2 regions of the Celerinatantimonas yamalensis genome follow, and region 2 is predicted to be linked to the other one. Evidence: riboswitches for the same ligand, from Rfam matches in the RefSeq annotation. Region 2 holds a riboswitch; the other holds the start of a gene.

Region 1 (10,009 bases), on a different contig from region 2:
AGTGAATACAATTCCGATCAGCAACATCAATACAAAGCTTGCAATAATGCAAGCAATGATAGCCATTAATGAGAATTCATATCGTTTGTCGCCCACCGTTGACGCATTAGCCGCGCCTTTGTCATTAAATTGGATCAAATTTTTCAGACTGGTATTAACTTGTTCTGCTTCATCCTCCATGGTTTTTAAATACTCAAGTGCTTGTTTATTTTCATTTTTTTCCGATAAAGCGATTAATTCCGTTTGCATTTTTAGATAATGAGATTTTTTGGCTTGATAGCTAGAGAACAAACTTTTTTCTTCATCTGAGTTGGGGTTGATTAATTTTTTATAGTTATTTTCATTTTGCGTAATTTGTTCAGCAACTTTTTGAATAGACGTACTAATTTTTTGCATGCCTTCTGGCGTTGTCTCTAAAACATGCTGATAATCAAGTGTTTGTATTTCTTTAAAAAGATATAACAGATTATCATTATAACGAATACTAGGTAGCCAATTCCCAACAATTTCGGTTGATGCCTCATTGATTCGATGCATCTGTTGGATAGAAAATCCACCCACAATTGTCAAAATGACTGCAATGAGTCCAAAACTGATTATGGCTCGATATGCAATTCTTATATTGTTGAATTTCATATTAACATTCCCTATTTGTAACCAACTAATCGGCTAGAAAGCGATGACACTGCTGTTATTTTTACAAGTATTGTCGGTTTTTTTTAAATTGCCATTATTCTTCTGAGATTAACGACTGTAGGGCCTTGAGTTGATTGATTTTCTGTTATTTGTGTCAAAAAAAATTAGGGTTTCCTCAGTGTTAAAATAATAATTAGTTATTATTTTTTCACTGGTGACTTAGCGTATCGATCATAAAAAGTTATAGAGTAAGTAATAGGAAAGTGACCGGAAAATTTGTCAAACAGGGAGGGAAAGGCAAAACTAAGTTTAGGGGTGAAGATATACAGCGTGTGTGGTTACATCTCTGGTACAACTTAAGGGTTGCGCCAGAGTCGCTTATGTAGGACAGCGCCAAGATTGTTAATCGCGCTTCAGTTCTATTGTCAGCTAATTGCGTCGATGCTGTCGATGTTTGGCCCATTTTTGATTGAGAATCAAGGCGGCAATAATGAGTATAGCCCCCACTGATAGTCGGAATAGATCAGCATTATGGTTCCAGATCATGACATTGACAATGATCCCAGTTGGAATAAGCAAGTTATTGGTGACTGCGAGCGCGCCAACATTGACCTGCGTCGCGCCTTTGTTCCAAGCAAAATAGCCCCATCCTGAGGCAACGATTCCTAAATAGATTAAGATCCCCCATTGCAAGGTTGTTTGCGGAAGTTTGTTGGCGTCCCCCCATAACAAATATTCGATGCTTGAGACAATCAATGCGCCGATAAAAAACCAGCTAAAAACGCTTTTCTGTTCTAAAGCCTGAGTTTGTTTGGCTAGCAAGCGTTTATAGGCCACTTGTCCCGCGGCGAAGCAAAGATTAGCCCCCTGTACCATGACTAGTCCTCTCAAAAATCCCTCATTGACACTATGATAGCGAATAGCAATTGCCCCGATGGTTGCTAGCAGTGCTGAAAAAAAGAAGTGGCGATGAAGTTTCCGGTCGAGCAGATCATTAAATAGGGTGACATATATAGGCGTCATCACGGTAAATAACAGTACTTCGGGGACGGTTAAAAATAGAAATGATTGGTAATAGAAGCTATACATCACACCGAGCTGAATGGCCCCTATCGCCATCAACTTTGCGGCCACTGTGAGCGATATCTGCTTGGGTTTGATGAAGGGTAAAAATACCATCGTTGCGAGTGCAATGCGTATCCATACCGAAAACCAAGGGTCAACATGGCCTGATAAATACACCCCGATCAAGCTAAAAGAAAATGCCCAAATAACAGTTACCAGTAACAAGAGCAGCATGTTAGTAAAGTCCGTTAAAGTTGTTTTGCAATGGCGTCGAAGTCTAAAGCAGATGAGGTGAAAGACCAATAGTCATATTTTAATACTGGACGATTCTGGGATCATCTGAAAAAATAGCAACAGTTAACAATAGCCTCTCTGTAGTCTTTAAATGTAGCGGCTTATGCACGGCGGTATTACGTTACATTCGCAGTCAGCGCCTTGATTTTTCAAAGAGCGCGGATACGAAGACTCCTATCGTAACAACATGTTGCCGTGAATGGGATAAACCCGCCCTGCGCTATTATTTAAAACCGATACGTTTAAACGAGTCGGTTTTAAACAGCCATGGAGCATTGTTGATCACTCTATCGCGACAGACCATCACTGTAGTCTAACGTTCAAATAGATATTGAATCTCTCTTAAAAGCAAAGAATCAACAGCAGCTACATCGTTAGAGTCAATACCCATCACACTCTGTAGCCTTTACGATGTGATCGCGTATCAGCTAAACTGGGTCAATAAAACGAATGATGATTCAAGATCGTCTGTAATTTGTCGTTAACAAAGCAGACTTTGAATAAAAAAGATGACGTAGCCAACGTCTTATTAAACCAGTATTTGCCATAGTTGATAAACTTTGTTGTAGTAGTACATTGAGTTAGAAGGATGTTTCCTAGTAGCGCTTATGATCAAATCAGATGTTTTTATTCTTGTGGACGATCAACGCCATATTGGATTGATCCCCTCGCAGCTTGAGTCGCCGATATCAGTTGAAGCGGTGGGTGCTGCATTGGCACTGTCTGACTATTCCCATTGCTTGATCAATAGAAAAGCTTTAGAGAATTTAGTCGAGTATGTGAACCGTGGGTGTCAAGATGACTCGAGCAATGTGCCATTCGTGATTGGTGAGCGGATTGACGCATCACTTGATCTGAAAATTGCTGATGATGGCATGCTGGTGAAAGCTATCATTGTGACTGCTCAAGGAGGACATCATATTACTCTGCCTGCATTGATCGATAAACTTCATGAAGATCATGTCAGCTTTGGTTTACAAACCCAAGGGACGTTACAATTTTTAAAAGATTCATCAGCGAGCGACCCCGGCGTTAGGATGGAAGCGGTGATTGCTTTGGGGCGTGCCGCTGAACATGGTAAAAATGCTCAGTTTAAACGCCTTGTGCAAACCCCTAAAGAGCGATTACTGCGACCTCAACCCATGGATCATGGCCGAGTTGATATGCGTAATTTGGGACAAATGTGTTCGGTAAAAGTAGGCGATATATTAATGCGTAAATTGCCCTGTACCGAGGGCAAGGATGGCAAAAATATTTACGGGGAAGTTTTGCCATCACGTTCAGGAGAAGATGCACAGTTAGTCGTCGGTGAAGGGGCATGCATATCCGCAGATGATCCCAATCTATTAGTCGCACAAAGGGTTGGTTTACCGATGGAGATAGAACGCGGCATGCGGGTTGATGAGTTATTAGCCATGAAAGAGGTGAATGTCGCGACTGGGCATGTGGTGTTTGCCGGTTCAATTATCATCAACGGTGATGTGCGTGAAGATATGAAAGTCATCGCCCGTGGGGATATTCATGTATTGGGCTATGTTGATTCAGCCTACCTAGAAGCTGGGGGTGATATCTTAGTGGAAAAAGGGATTATTGGTCACCGTCGCCCAGATGGACAACTCTCTTGTGAATTAAAAGCGATAGGAAGTATTCGAGCGCGCAATGCACAATATAGCCACCTGAGCGCCGAAAAAGATATTTTGATCACTCGTGAACTGAACCACTGTTTAGTCAAGAGCTTGCAACGGGTCATCGTTGGTGATGAGAATAATTACCGAGGCTTAATGGTCGGTGGTGAGATCTATGCGGGTAATGGTGTTGAAACCGTGGTTGCAGGGAGTGAAGCTGGGCCGAATACCTATGTGGTTCTTGAAGGCCTTTATGAAGCTCTCTACGATAACAAACACATCTTAACCCAGCATTACGAGCAGTTACATCGGCAGCTTGATGAGCTGATGAATGCACAGCTTGCGAGTGCAAAAATTGCCGATCCGGCGAAACGTGTGGAGATGCAATCAAAAATTACGGCGACGATTAACCATCATCATGAATCATTGGTGCAAGTTGAAGAAGAGTTAACAGCAAATCAGCAAGCGCTTGATCTTTGCTTATCAAATAGTCAACTCAAGGTGAAAAAAAAGATGTTTGGCAATATTCATTTTAAACTGGCCGGTCAAGAGATCGTGAGTGATCGTGAGTATGGTCCCACTCAAACGCTCTATCAAAATAGCGAGTTGAAATTCACGCCGCTTTAAGCCACTTCATAGAAATCGGCTGATTGAGCTAGCTCTTCATTAATCACATCTTTGACACTTTGAGTACAGCGACCACATTGTGTTGCGACCGGTAATTTTTGACGAACTTCAGCCAATGTCATATTCCCGTCTCGAACAGCTTGACGAATTTGGCTGTCGGTAATGCCTTGGCACAAACAAATAAACATACTGATAACCCTCGCTAACATTAATCCTTAAATTTTAATAAAAATAATTCTCATTAGCAATACTGATGAGAAATTATTCACCATTTATTGATTTGGGGTAAATTCGTCTTTGGCGCATGCTTGCGCTTAAGTTTGTAACTATTATTATAGTTGCGTAATACATATATTATTCTCAGGGCGGGGTGTAATTCCCCACCGGCGGTGATGTACATTGATGTAATAAGCCCGCGAGCGCTTCACATTTCTTGTGAAGGTCAGCAGATTTGGTGAAACTCCAAAGCCGACGGTGATAGTCCGGATGAAAGAGAAGTCGATTTGCGCTAACTGTGCTGGGCCATTTTGCGCCTGTGTTGTAGCCGCTTTCTTACTCTCCCTGATTCTACAACCTATTGATGCTGTCATAGAAACCCCGAGCACGCGTATCACTCCTGTCGAGGTTCTATCACTTCAGCACGATTTATAAGGAATAAGCATGAATCAGAATTTGTTAACTGTGTTTGGTACATCCATGGAGCGCGTTGCTACTGCTTTAGCCGCGCTGCGCGATGGACTGGGAGTCTTAGTCGTTGACGATGAAAATCGAGAAAATGAAGGTGATCTGATCTACAGTGCGGAGCACCTGACTCCTGCACAAATGGGGCTGATGATCCGCGAAAGTAGTGGCATTGTCTGTTTGTGTATGCCGCAAGAGCGGCTTAATGAACTGGAGTTGCCACCGATGGTGGTTCATAACACCAATCACAATCAAACCGCATTTACCATTACTATTGAAGCGCGCGAGGGGGTAAGTACGGGCGTGTCGGCAGCCGATCGGGTCACCACAATTAAAACGGCGATCGCTGATCATTGTCAGCCTGATGACTTAGTGCGCCCCGGCCATGTGTTTCCTCTTAGCGCCAAAAGCGGCGGGGTCTTAGAGCGGCGTGGACATACAGAGGGAACCGTCGATTTAATGCGCTTGGCTGGGCTTAAACCTTATGGTGTCTTAGCTGAAATTACCAATCCTGATGGCACCATGGCCCGCCTAGCAGAGATTGTCACCTTTGCCAAAAAGCATCAAATGCCAGTACTCAGTATTGATGATATTGCCCTTTATCGTCAGCAATTGGCCCAAGAACGTTAAAATAACATAATTATGTTTGGTAAAGCTTGCGCCATTAAGATAAACGTGGTTAATTGAAATAGCGTTTATTTTTTGAGAGTAGAGGAATGATAATGCATTTGAATCATGCTACTGCCGCGTTAAGCTTTGCTGAAAGTGGTTATATTGACCGTTATCTGAAAGCTCGTGAACAATTTTTCAAAAGCGCCTGCCAATTTGTTGTGAAAGAGCGCGAATCTGAACAAGATCTGTCGCGCAGCGCGTTATCACACGCGTATCAACAAGGATGGATTTCAATCACAGAATTTCAGCGATGGAACAGTCAGTTGGCTGATTCAGGATGTTAATGAGCGTTTGACGCTGAACTTTGAGACCCGCCTGTTGCGGTAAGGTAAAATAACGGACAGGTCGTTTAAAAGCCGATAATTTCGGTTGTAAAAAAACCTCTAATTGGGTGAGGCCTATGGTTGTGTTGCTTTGAATAAATGCGACAGGGCGCATTCCATATTCTGCATCTGGCTGAGCGATGACAATCGCGGCTGTCACTTCAGGATGGTTGAGTAATGCCATTTCAATTTCTTCTGGGTGAATATTTTCTCCGCCACAGATGAAACGATGGTCACGGCGACCTAAAACAACCAATTGTTCACCTTGCCATTGCCCGCAGTCACCACTGTGAAACCAACCGTCTGAATCAAGTAGCGACTGGATACGACCCGCATTAAAATAGCCTGGCGATAAGGTTTCGCCACGCAACAATATTTCCCCATCTTGCAAACGTAACTGCCGATAGGCTAATAATTGCCCAGCTCCTCGTCCTTCACCGACTCGCCGAGTACTCACTTGCGAACTCATCTCTGAGCTACCATAGCTCATATAGGCAATAAAACCGCGTTGATCACACCGTTTTAGTTGTTGTTCATTACAAGGCCCACCCCCGACTAGAATATGGCGTAGCCGCAGATGGCGATGGCTAAATTCTCGCGTGTTAAGTAGCCGATACAATTGAGTCGGAACCAATGACAGATGGCTGATGGGGTATTGGGTTAAGTCATTCGCCAATATGGGTGAGCTGATAGCGATACTGGCACCAGCCAGCAGCGCTCGCCAGATGAGCGCCTGACCACCGACATGAAAAAGTGGCAGTGAGGCCAACCAGCAATCGGCGGGGGTGATCGGGATCAGCTGATTACTCCCCAGTGCACTAAAATAGAGATTCTGCCATGAATGGATCACCGCTTTCGGTTGACCACTGCTGCCTGAAGTGAGAACCAAATCCACCCAGCGCGCTAATGGTAAACTAGAGGGAATCGAGGGTTGATTAGTGGCTGATTCCCAATTGATATCGATAGCTGTTACATGCGGTATTTGCGTGGGCGAAATGATGGCATCGAGCGCGAGTGTTTTGAGCGCACTTTGATATTGCTCTGCGCGTAGATGTGGGCTGATGGCGCAATAGACCCACCCGCCGTGTAGACATGCTAGCTGTAATAAGATGCCGTGTAGTGGTGTGGTTGAAACCCAGCCAATACGGCTGCCTTGGGGGAGAGAATGTTGCTCAAGTTGATTGATTAAACTAGACACGCGATTGGCGACGTCTTGATAACTTAACACCTGTGTCGGCAAAAAAATAAACGGTGCATTAGGCCTTTGTTGCAACTGAGTTAATAGCGGTGAGGGTGTCGATGACATGGTAGCGTGACTTGTGATAACTCCAAGATAACGTCAGTATCTATGATTTGATTGAAACGGTCTTGACGATAGATCAAACTTGTTCAAAATTCAGTAACGGATTGTCTGGCCAATAACTTTGGTGGATTAATCGTTGCTGCAGCGATCCTGAAAAATAACTTAGCGTGTCAAGGCCTGGTGCCGTGTCATGGTATGTTGTGGCAAGTTCACGCAGATGGGCTAAGCCCAAGGGACTCTCAAAGCTCGAGCTGATACTCACCGTTAAACCAAGTCGCTGGGCTAACTGGCAATAGTGTTCCGTGTTATGACCTAGCAGCATCGGTTTGATGACTAGTGCACTGATGTGGCGTAGATCGCAGTGCGTTACGGGCTCCCGTTGTAGTGATTCATCCAACGCGATAGGGCAGCGGTTTTGCTGCGCGATGTATACGCAATCAGCTAACGTTTGGCAGGGCTGCTCAATATACTCAATGGCATCCATCGGCAGCTGCGCGATAAATGTGCGTGCCTGTCGGCGTGTCCATCCGCCATTTGCATCTAGGCGTAGCCGAAGGGTTGGATAGTGCGCGTGGATCGTTTTAATTAGCGCCAGTTCGTCAGATGTTGCGCCTCGGGCCACTTTCAGTTTGGCGCGGGTGAGGGGCTGAGGCCAAAGGCGAAGATGGGACAATATCGTCTCTTCACTGCCTTGTAGCAGTGGGTAAGGCGCAGATAGCGGCGCAATAGCCTGCGGATAGGTGCGATTGGCGCAGAGGGCTCCCCACGCTAATGCGGCGGGCGGCGCGACACGTTGTTGATTAAGATGCGACAGTAATGCGCGCCAGCAATCCCGCAGGCTTTCTTGGCTAAATTTCGGCAGTGGTGCCACTTCGCCCCAGCATTGCTTACCAAAGGGAGTTTGCAGTGCTAAATACAGGCCTCGGCGGTGAGTCAACTGTGTTGCCCATGGGCAGTGCCAGCGCTGTTGATAGAGCCAAACTTGCAACTGCCAAGGACGACAATGGTGCATGACTGGAGCCGGTTATGGGTTGCGGGTGAAGCGGTTAAAATCAGGGGTGCGATGCTCGTTAAACGCGTTTCGTCCCTCTTGCCCTTCTTCGGTCATATAGAATAACATCGTGGCATTACCCGCAAGCTCTTGAAGGCCGGCTTGCCCATCACAATCGGCATTTAGAGCTGCTTTTAAGCAGCGTAGCGCCATCGGGCTATTGGCGAGCATTTCACGACACCACTTGACAGTTTCTTGTTCAAGGTTTGCCAGTGGGACCACTGTATTGACCAGCCCCATATCGAGCGCTTCTTTGGCATCGTACATTCGGCATAAGAACCAAATCTCACGGGCTTTTTTCTGACCCACTAAACGGGCCATGTAACTGGCACCCCAACCGCCATCAAACGAGCCAACGCGTGGGCCAGTCTGGCCAAATTTGGCATTATCGGCGGCAATCGTCAGATCGCAGAGCATATGTAAGACATGCCCCCCCCCTACGGCATAGCCCGCGACCATTGCGACGACTGGCTTAGGGCAAGTGCGGATATCGCGCTGCAGATCCAGTACATTTAGGTGATGAACACCGCTATCATCTTGATAGCCACTGTCGCCTCGTATTTTCTGATCGCCCCCACTACAAAATGCCAAATCACCCTCCCCGGTAAAAATAATGGTACCAATGTTTGAATCATAGCGGGCATCGGCTAGCGCGCGGATCATCTCTTGTACGGTCAAGGGGCGAAAGGCATTACGTACGTGAGGTCGATTAATGGTAATTTTGGCTATTCCACAAGCTGATTTATGGTAGCGAATATCGTGATAACCATCACTGACATCTTGCCATTGAACGGGGGCATTTAAATTACTGGCGGTAGGCATCATCAAAACCTCTTGGTTAACTCACAAAGCAAGCGAGTTGCTAGCCTGACAGCTCTTAGCCAAGATGTAATTGATATCTATCAAATAAAACGAGTAAGCAAAGGCAACCGTGGGATATTTGGCTAGTAAGCTTCCCACGGTGGCATGGTTAATTAAAGTGAAAACTCACCGAGAAATTGGCGAATCGTTAAAATATATGCATCCGTCGCCCCAACGTGAACGTTGTGCCCCGAGTCGGCTATTCGGTAACGACGCCCTCGTTGTAACTGGTTAAGTAGCTGCTCGGCAATGGTGGCAAATTTGATATCCTCATTGCCAACAATTAAAGCGATGGGGAGATCTAATTGAGCTAGCTTGGCGCTTAATTGGGGCTGGTTACCAAGGCTGGTGGCTTCAAGCATCAATGCCAGCGGTGCTGGGTCATATTGGCGTTTAATCTCGATTTGATGTTGGCGTTCAAGCTCGCTTAAATTGCTAAATAGAGGTTGTTGGTACCAATTATTTAACATCTGTTCAAAGGAAGTTTGCTTTAATTGCTCGGCCCAAGTGCGGTCGTGCCTGAGCCGGGCGCTACGCTGCGCGTCATCATCAAGGCCAGGATGCGCCGACTCAAGAACCAGCGCTTGGAGCCCTTTGGGTTTTAAACTGGCATGGTAAGCCGCTAAGCGACCCCCCAAGCTGTAGCCGATCAGGCTATATTCGCGCAGCCCTAAATGTTTCAGTGAATTTTCTAATAATCGGTGAAATTGGCGAAATCCATGCCGCATGTCAGGCTTGATCGCTTGACTCATACCGTGTCCGGGAAGATCGACACAGACACAGTAATAAGAATCGCTTAGCGCCGAGGTGATATATCCCCAATCGTTACCGCTACCCATAAAACCATGTAAAAAGACCAGTGCTGGATTGC
Region 2 (10,009 bases):
GCGACCAGTGTTCCACCTTCGAGTAAGGTGCCGCCACTGTAGCTATTATTACCTTCTAAATAGAGCGTTCCAGTGCCATCTTTAAGTAGACGACCGGCTCCTGAGATGTCGTTGCGCCAATGATCAACGGCGTTAAATCCACCATTGTTGGCATCCATATAAACATTGACGTTACCATTAAAAGCACCATAGCCGTCGGCGGCAGCTACTAAGTTGAGCCGTCCCCAGCCGTGAGAGTCATCAATAACCGGATAATTCGAAGCAATTTCAGTGGTCGCTAAGACTGCACGGCGCTGCTGATCGGATAGGTAAGGTAAGCGACTTTTTAACAGCGCTTCAGCGCCTTTAGGCACTTCGGTACCTTTGAGTGGTTCATTCAATGGGGTAAAACCGTAGGTCATATATTTGAGATACTGTTTCTTAAATGCCGCGTGGTTACCATAGGGATCGTTAGCTGGATCGCTATGCGCATATTGATAGACATTATCTGACCCAGTAAAGCCTGCATTAGTGGCTTTGGTTGCAAAATAACTGTGTGCTTGCGTTAATGCGTTATCAATGGCGGTGTTATTGGCTGAGTCATTGAGCATGGCTGCTGTTACCGCTAACGCCATAATTCGCCCACCAATGACATCTAGGGGGGAGTGCATTCCGGCGACAATACGGTCTTCACCTAAATCACCAGCTCGTGCCACCATCTCGGCAAAACGTTCAGGAATAGCATACGCATAAGTCAAACCACGGTCATATGCTTCGGCGGTATGGCCACTGGGGAAGGCCCCATCTTTACCGCGGGCGGACACCCATGCGCCCGACCCACTATATGCTGCCGTTGAGTTACTCCCATTGAACCCGTCATTGCTATAGCTGGTGCCTGACTTCACATAAACATTTTTGCCAGCACAGAGTAGCCCAGTTAATGGTGTGACAACGGGATTCGTGGGCTCCTCAAAATACTTGACCACGGAGTTGCCTTGCAAATCGTAACAAGTACGCTTGGTTAGATCCGAAGCGGATGAGGTATCAAATGTGGGGACCTTGTAAGTGGTTTTATCTAAACGCCATGGACGAGGGGATTCGAAGTGATATTTCGGTGCTTCGGTTGATGCACCATAAGCTGCAACAGTATCGAGTAAGGTGACAACCGCATCGAGATTTGGTGCGGTATGCTGGCCATAATTACCACCATCAGCTAAGTTGTTATCCATTAAATGGTTTGAGTTGGTGATGCTAATGACTGTTCCTTTCACGGTGACTTGATCGCTATCTTGTGTGGCGCGATTGGCGTCATTGCCTTTTACTTTGTAATCAGATGTCGCGTTGGCGCCGCTTCGGTAATCCGCAGCCAATGGGCCTAAGCCCGTAATGATGCTATAGCCTTTATTGCGCTGATCATCTAAGTACGCATTGATTTGCGCAATAGCTGTGCTGCGATCAACATCAGCCGTGGTTTCGCCCTTTTGTTTTAAGGTGGTGACATAATCAAAGTTTTCTTTCCAAACGGTCGGATTTTTGATGGTCGCATTGCTAAAATCGGTCACAATTGCTTCTGCCGTTGACGAAGTTGCCCCGCCTACCACGCCTGTATCTCCATTCGTTACTGTCAAATTACTTGAGCCATTGCTTGCCCAAGTTGCATCACCTGACGACCAAATTTTATTAAAACCACTTAAGATTTGTAAAATAGGGTTCTGAGTGGGGTCAAAAGCAACTGTATTGTGCTTGTCATTGGTGGTTTGGATCTGACCATCAACAACCGCAATATCGCCAGCGGGCAACTGTGGATCAGCAATGTGGTTGGTGTAGGCTAAACCTTTTGGCATATCAGGTTTATGTAATTGATGATGATTGTCTAGGTTACAAGCTGATAGCGCCAGCGCGAGAGTTGTCACAGTGAACAACTGCATACGGTTATTTTTTAACATGAGTTTGCATTCCATTACAAAAGTTGACATAAAATCAAAAAAAAGCGCCTTCAAAGTAGCAACTAAGTGTGACTGCTAGATGAATTTTTTTGTTTAAATATCAAACTGTAATAATAGTTATAACAACTATGTGGCGTTCATAGAGAAACCGTTCTATCACGTTGATGTATTGCAGTACTTGCTTTTCTTCGCAGAGCAAATTAAATTAATAGCTGTCTAATTTGACAATTATCGAACTTCGGGGCGGGGTGGAACTCCCCACCGGCGGTGATTTTGCCCGATGCAAACAGCCCGCGAGCGCTTTGGTGAGTAAAACCGCCAAAGGTCAGCAGATCTGGTGAGACTCCAGAGCCGACGGTGATAGTCCGGATGAAAGAAGATCGACCAAGCAACCTGTTTACAACGACATTTATTTGTACGTTTTCCAGTGGTGTGCTCCGATGAGGAGTGTGCCTGTTTGGCTATCCAATCATCACCCCTGTACATCTTATTTAAGTGGAGTAAAACCAAGATGGCAGGAATAGTCTTTATTATGATCGCGTGCCTGACCTGGGCATTGGACACCTTGATTCGTTATCCTCTGCTCGGACAAGGCTTTAGCACCTTACAAATCGTCTTATTTGAACATCTCACGTTAGTGTTAGTGACTTCACCGCTATTATGGCGCTATCGGCATCATTTTATGCAGATGAATAGCACGCAAAGTGCCGCGTTGTTTTTTATTGGCGGGGTCGGTTCGGCGCTGGGTACCTTAGCATTTACCCAAGCTTTCCATTATCTCAATCCAACCATTGTGATCTTGTTGCAAAAATTGCAGCCGTTGGTGGCGATTCTACTCGCGAGCTGGTGGTTAAAAGAGCGTATTCACGGCTATTTTATTCGCTGGGCGGGTCTTATATTACTAGGCAGTTTAGTGATGATTTGGCCTGATGTTCGCCACCTTGCACAAGCAAACTGGTATTACGCTAATAGTACCCCTGATATTATTAAAGGCTACAGTTATACCCTTTTGGCCGTACTTGCTTGGGGGGTGGCGACGGTGTGTGGTAAGTACTTGGCAAGTGAGAAGATGCCTGCAAATGCGATTATGTCAGGGCGTTTTGCTACGGGGTTGATGGTTTTGCTGCCGTTGGCTTTGCTCTATCCGGCCAGTGTACAGCCGATGGCTACACTCTCTTTGGGCAAGTTAGTGATGATGGCGTTATTAAGTGGCTTGCTGGGAATGTGGCTCTATTATCAAGGGCTGAAGCGTATTCCAGCACAACTTGCTACGTTGGCTGAGCAAACTTTTCCGGTATTCGCTGCGATAATTAATTGGTTATTTTTAGGGATGAGCTTATCCAGCTATCAGATTGCTGGGGCATTACTGCTGGTCCTTGGCAACATTGGTTTGCGCTTTAAAGAGATGCATCTACCCGTGCAACCTGGCACGGCATCACTCAACCAAGCTTGAACATTGATAAAAAGAGGTGCGGTGCGATTGCCGCACCCATCGATGCAAGCCAAAAGGTATCATGAGATACCTTTTTGAGATATAACTCAACACGATTTGGCTAGCTTAATTGCTGAGGATAATGCTCTGGCGTGGTGAGCTGTTCATCGCGCTGCGAGGCTTTGATCGATTGCTGCCGACGTTTTTCAGCGCGTGACATAATCCACCAAGCGGCCAGTGTCGCCAGTGATACAACTACTACGATAAGCGTTGCTAAGGCATTTATTTTTGGGCTAACGCCCATACGAACGCTGGAAAAGACCGCTATTGGCAACGTCGTTGCTGAAGGCCCTGAAACAAAGCTAGCGATGACTAAATCGTCAATTGACAAGGTGAAAGCGAGTAGCCAGCCGGCGATAATCGCTGGAAAAATGCTCGGTAACGTGATCAGTACAAAGACCTTCCATGGCGGCGCACCCAGATCCATGGCGGCTTCTTCGATAGAACGATCGACTTCGCGCAGGCGAGAGCTAACGACTACATGCACATACGAGGTACAAAAAGTAACGTGGGCAATCCAGATGGTCAAGATGCCGCGCTCAGCAAACAAGTCAAATACCTGCCCCAAAGCGATAAACATCAGTAGCATCGATAGTCCCATGATCACATCGGGCATCACAAGCGGTGCGGTGATCATAAATGAGAAGGCGCCTCGACCAGGAAAACGCTGTAATCGTGCGAGTACAAATGCGGCGATTGTTCCAAGTACTACTGCGGTGCTGGCAGATAACACCCCGATGGTTAAGCTCAAACGAACACTGCTCATCAACATCACATCATGAAATAACGCGCCATACCATTTTGTCGAAAACCCTGCCCAGACAGTCACTAAGCGACTCTGGTTAAATGAATAGACAATTAAAATCAGGATTGGTAGATATAAAAAGGCAAAGGTAGTGATCAGGATCAGCCATTTCCATTTGCTTTTCGATACAGGAATGTCGCCCATTAGTTGGCCTCCAGCTCACGTTTTTGGAAATGTTGGAAAATAAGAATGGGTACCATCAAAATCAACAGCATAATGATTGCCACCGCTGAGGCGACTGGCCAGTCGCGATTGTTGAAAAACTCTTGCCAAAGGACTTTACCAATCAAGATTGAATTGGGTCCACCCAGTAAGGTCGGAATGACAAACTCACCCACTGCTGGAATGAAGACCAACATAGAACCGGCAATCACACCGCCACGCGTCAGTGGCAACAGTATCCGCCATAAAATGGTAGCTGGCTTGGCTCCGAGATCACTTGCCGCTTCAAGCAGCGAATAATCGACCCGCATCAAGGCGGTATACAGTGGCAGCACCATAAACGGCAGATAGGTATAAACAATGCCAATATAGACCGCCACATTGGTGTGTAATATATGCAAAGGGTGGTCGATGACACCAGCCATCATCAAGGCGTTATTAAGCAATCCATTGTTCTTTAATATGCCTATCCAAGCATAGACTCGGATTAAAAAACTGGTCCATGAGGGCAACACAATTAACATCAACAAGATATTACGGGTTGATGGTTTGGAGTGTACGATAGCCCAAGCCATTGGATAACCGACCGCCAAGCACAATATCGTCGAGATAGCCGCGACTTCTAAAGAGCGTAAATAAGAATCGATATATAAACTATCGCTCACCATATACAGATAGTTGCCGAAGCTGAGCAATATTTGCAGTTGTTGATCGCCATAGTGCAGTAATGATGAATAGGGCGGAATCGATAGTTGAGCTTGCGAAAAGCTTATTTTGAGTACAATAGCCAGCGGCAATACAAAGAATAGTACCAGCCAGACATAGGGCGGTAGCACCAGTGCATAGCGTGCATAACGCTTGTAAGTCGTAAGCAGTTTCATATTTTTAAGACCACACAGCTTTGTGCTTCCCAGCTTAAATATACCGGTTCTTCCCACATGGGTAAGTTTTCACGGTGGCGGCTGGTATTTGGAACCGTTGCACGAACTAATTGATTGCTTGGTAATCGCACATGGTAGATAGACTGGCCACCTAAATAAGCGATATCTTCCACCACTCCTTGGCAGATATTTTCTTGCTGCGTACACTCGCGGGAGAGCTCAATTTTTTCTGGGCGAATCGCGATCATCAGTGGCAAGCCTGGCGCGTCTGACAAGCCATGGTTGAGCAAGATAGGTTGTGCTAATGCATAGCAGTGGATGCTGGCCTGATTGGGTAAGCCTTCTAACAACTCACCTTCAAAGATATTCACCGAGCCGATAAACTCAGCACTATAGCGGGAGTTGGGGTACTCATAAATTTCTTCAGGCGTGCCAATTTGGATAAACTGACCACGATCCATGATGGCAACGCGAGTGGCCATGGTCATTGCTTCTTCTTGATCATGGGTGACCATTACGCAAGTCACTCCCACGCTCTCTAAGATATCGACCACTTCCAATTGCATCTGTTCACGCAACTTCTTATCCAGTGCACCCATGGGTTCATCAAGGAGCAGCAATTTAGGTTTTTTCGCTAGACTGCGCGCGAGTGCTACGCGCTGACGCTGCCCGCCTGAAAGCTGATGCGGCTTGCGATTAGCATACTCTTGCATCCTTACCAATTTGAGCATGCGCGTGACGGCCACGTCGATTTCCGCACGACTTAGACCATCTTGTTTCAGGCCAAACGCGATATTGCCTGCCACCGTCATATGAGGGAAGAGCGCATAGGATTGAAACATCATGTTGACGGGGCGGCGATGCGGCGGTACATCGGCTAAATCTTCACCATCGAGCAGGATCTGGCCCTGGCTGGGTAACTCAAAGCCGGCTAGCATCCGTAATAGAGTTGATTTGCCGCAGCCGGAAGCCCCTAATAGAGCAAAGAGCTCCCCGCGCTCTATGGTTAAGTCGACCTGATCGACTGCCGGTTGGCCATCGAATAATTTACTCAGACCACGAATCTCAAGCAAAGGGGGGGGCGTTGCGGGATTGTTTGTGGGGACTGACACCATCATCACACTCCATATTAGGTCTGCCAGAGCAGACCTATTTTATTGATTAGTTTTGCAAAAAGTCAGTCCAAGCACGAGTACGAACACGAGCGACGGACAGTGGCAGCATTTTTGCGATGAACAGTTTTTGACGGACTTTATCGCTTGGATAAATCCCTCGGTCATTGGCGATATTTTTATCGAGATACGGTTTCGATGCCGGAACGGGGTTGGCGTACCATACATAGTTACTGTTGGCTGCTTCTACTTTAGGTTGCAGTAGATAATTGATGAATTTTAGCGCATTGCCTGGGTTTTGGGCATCTTTGGGAATCGCCATCAGATCAAACCAGATCATCGCCCCTTCTTTGGGGATCGAGTATTTGATTTCAACGCCATTGTGCGCTTCTTTCGCGCGCTGTGCAGCCATTAATAGATCGCCTGACCAACCTATCGCAACACAGATGTCGCCATTGGCTAAATCATTGATATATTGTGATGAATTGATTTCTGTAATGTAAGGACGAACCTTTTTCAGCATGGGTAAAGCGACGTTGGTATAGTCACTAGGATGAGTTGAATTAGGATTTTTACCCAGATAGTTGAGCGCCGCCGACATAATTTCATTCGGCGCGTTTAAGAACGATACACCACATTTTTGTAGTTTTTTCATATATTTTGGTTGAAAAACCAGATCCCAACTATCGACAGGCGCATCGGGACCTAATATCGCTTTAATTTTTTTGACATTATAACCAATGCCAGTGGTACCCCACATGTACGGAATCGCGTATTGATTGCCCGGATCTGACGACTGTGATAAGAGTTTCATCAGTTGCGGATCAAGATTTTTGTAATTGCTCAGTTTTGATTTATCCAGCTTCATAAACGCACCGGCTTTGGCTTGCTGGGTCAAAAATTCATTACTTGGAACCACTAAATCATAGCCACTATGACCAGATAGGATCTTCGCTTCTAAGACCTCATTCGAATCGAATACATCATAGACCGTCTTGATCCCTGTCTTTTTCTCAAAATTGGGCACCGTGTCTTTAGCTATATAATCTGACCAGTTGTAAACATGCACGACGGCTTGTGTGTCAGCTTGAACACTCAGCGGCATAAAACCGAACATCGCCATACATAGCGACAAAAAAGGTATAGAACGTCTCATTAATGGGTCTCCGTACAAGTGAGTGTTAAGCCTACAACTGGCAACTCTGTTTGGCGATTGCTTTATACAGCCTCAACGACTTGAATTCAATCATGTCATCGTCTCTTTTTTAGCCGAGCCACTGCTTTAGCAAGTTTATTAGCCATCGCCTGTGATGACTCATTTTCAGCGCGTGCTCTGCAAGCGAGATCAACGCCTATTCACGTTTATGGCAGCGTTGTTAGATGAGGGGGCATGCCCGTTCTCTTCACCTACATGGCGTATCATCTGCAATTTCAATTGCGCTGCGAATCAAATTTAGCACCAAACGCGACTTACCTTTCCGTATCTAGAAAGTATAGCGGTTGACGCGTTAATGCGAATGCTAGGGTAAAATACCCCATCGAAATGGGGAGCGTCCTAGCGATTGTTCGGTGCACTTACGACATCGCCTCACGATGGATACGTCGCTACTCCTACTTGGTATAGGCCTGCAAAAGCAGGCCTGAATCATGACTTAGTTTTGTAAAAATTGCGTCCAAACGCGGGTACGAAGGCGATCAATTTTCATCGGTAGTAGCTTCGCACTAAACAGTTTTTCTCGAGTTATCGTAGAGGGGTAGATGCCTGGATTGTTGAGAATGGCTTTATCGACCGCTGCATTCGAGGCGGGATTAGGATTGGCGTATGATACATAGTTGGTAATGGCTGCGGCCACCTTGGGTTCTAAAATATAATTGATAAACTTCAATGCCGCATCGGGGTTCGGCGCATCTTTAGGGATCGCCATCATATCAAACCAAACCAGAGCGCCCTGTTTGGGGATTGAATATCGAATATGGATGCCATTCTTAGCCTGCTCCGCCCGATTGGCTGCCATCATCACATCACCTGACCAGCCGATGACCACACACACATCGCCATTTGCCAAGTCATTGATATATTGTGATGAATTGATATCGCTAATGTAGGGCCGAATTTTTTTCAGTAAAGGAAGTGCCACATCGGTGTAATCACTGGGCGTGGTCGAATTGGGGTTTTTGCCCATATAATTGAGTGCTGTTGAGAGGATTTCTGTTGGGGCGTTGAGAAAAGAGACGCCGCACTGTTGTAGTTTTTTCATGTATTTTGGCTGAAACACGAGATCCCAACTATCCACTGGTGCATCGGGACCTAAAATCTGTTTGATTTTATCCACGTTATAGCCGATTCCTGTGGTTCCCCATAGATAAGGAACGCTGTACTGGTTGCCCGGGTCGGCTGAATCAGAGATTAATTTTAACAGCTTTGGATCAAGGTTTTTATAGTGAGTGAGTTTGCTTTTATCAAGCTTTAAAAAAGCGCCTGCTATGATCTGTTTGCCCAAAAAATCATTACTAGGGACCACCAAATCATAGCCGGTATGTCCGGCAAGTACTTTAGCCTCTAGTACCTCATTAGAATCAAACACATCATAGGCAACTTTGATCCCCGTCTGTTTCTCGAAGTTGGGAATGGTGTCGGTTGCAATATAATCAGACCAGTTAAATATATGGAGTACTGGCGAAGCGGCATGCGCCATCCCTGATAGTGTGCTCAATATGGCCGCCGCACAAACTGTTGTGAGCATCGCAGAACGCTGCATTTTATTTTCCCTATTCATCAATTAATATTATATGTTGGTCCGGGAGGTAAGTTGTGCATAGGTTTGATCCAAGCACTGCCAGGCCAGTTGTATGAGTTCATCCACTTCTGCTTTGCTAATAATCAGCGGCGGCGCGATGATCATCGTATCACCGACCGCACGCATAATTAGGCCATTGCTCACGCAAATGTTGCGGCACAACGTGCCAGCTGCCTTAGTTTTATTATAGCGTTTTAATGTCGCTTTATTTTCGACTAACTCAATGGCGGCCATCATCCCTTTGATGCGCGCCTCACCCACCAGTGGATGTTCAGCCAGAGCCAACCACTTTTGGGCTAGATAAGGGGCAATGTCGTTGCGTACTTTTTCGACTAAGTGATTTTTTTCCATCTCTTCGATCGTGGCTAAGGCCACTGCGCAAGCGACAGGATGCCCTGAGTAGGTAAATCCATGGGTAAATTCATCATCATGCTCTTGCAGGACTTGGGCAATGCGATCACTGACCATCACCGCACCCAACGGCAAATAGCCGGACGTAATCCCTTTAGCTAAACACATCAAATCAGGCGTGATAGCATAGGTTTGGCTGGCAAACCACTCGCCTGTTCGGCCAAAGCCACAAATCACTTCATCGACGATAAGCAAGATGCCATAGTGATCACAGATCCTCTGAATTTCAGGCCAATAACTATCAGGGGGAATAATCACGCCGCCAGCACCTTGGATGGGTTCGGCAATGAAGGCAGCAACGTTTTCAACCCCCAGTTCGAGAATTTTTTGCTCAAGCAGTTGTGCTCGTTGTTGGCCAAACATTTCTACGTCAACCCCTTGCCCCTCGCCAAAATGATAGGGTTGGGGGATATGAACGATGCC

The links. A riboswitch is a leader RNA that binds a small molecule or an ion and turns the genes downstream of it on or off. The one in region 2 is predicted to bind FMN.
Region 1: it holds a riboswitch for FMN, as region 2 does, so the genes downstream of both, ribB (3,4-dihydroxy-2-butanone-4-phosphate synthase) here and ABUE30_RS09960 (DMT family transporter) in region 2, are expected to answer to the same signal.

The regions. Positions count from the first base shown of each region.
Region 1 covers NZ_JBEQCT010000007.1:228,717-238,725, reverse strand. The annotation lists gene ABUE30_RS14730 (methyl-accepting chemotaxis protein) at 1-636, opposite strand, end outside; gene ABUE30_RS14725 (DMT family transporter) at 1,066-1,935, opposite strand; gene ABUE30_RS14720 (DUF342 domain-containing protein) at 2,604-4,247, shown strand; gene ABUE30_RS14715 (bacterioferritin-associated ferredoxin) at 4,244-4,435, opposite strand; FMN riboswitch at 4,600-4,749, shown strand; gene ribB (3,4-dihydroxy-2-butanone-4-phosphate synthase) at 4,908-5,558, shown strand; gene ABUE30_RS14705 (hypothetical protein) at 5,651-5,884, shown strand; gene menE (o-succinylbenzoate--CoA ligase) at 5,835-7,229, opposite strand; gene menC (o-succinylbenzoate synthase) at 7,303-8,238, opposite strand; gene menB (1,4-dihydroxy-2-naphthoyl-CoA synthase) at 8,251-9,102, opposite strand; gene menH (2-succinyl-6-hydroxy-2,4-cyclohexadiene-1-carboxylate synthase) at 9,252-10,009, opposite strand, start outside.
Region 2 covers NZ_JBEQCT010000004.1:42,181-52,189, forward strand. The annotation lists gene ABUE30_RS09955 (phosphatase PAP2 family protein) at 1-1,925, opposite strand, end outside; FMN riboswitch at 2,156-2,310, shown strand; gene ABUE30_RS09960 (DMT family transporter) at 2,437-3,378, shown strand; gene ABUE30_RS09965 (ABC transporter permease subunit) at 3,479-4,366, opposite strand; gene ABUE30_RS09970 (ABC transporter permease subunit) at 4,366-5,265, opposite strand; gene potA (polyamine ABC transporter ATP-binding protein) at 5,262-6,380, opposite strand; gene ABUE30_RS09980 (polyamine ABC transporter substrate-binding protein) at 6,427-7,500, opposite strand; gene ABUE30_RS09985 (extracellular solute-binding protein) at 8,030-9,136, opposite strand; gene ABUE30_RS09990 (aspartate aminotransferase family protein) at 9,164-10,009, opposite strand, start outside.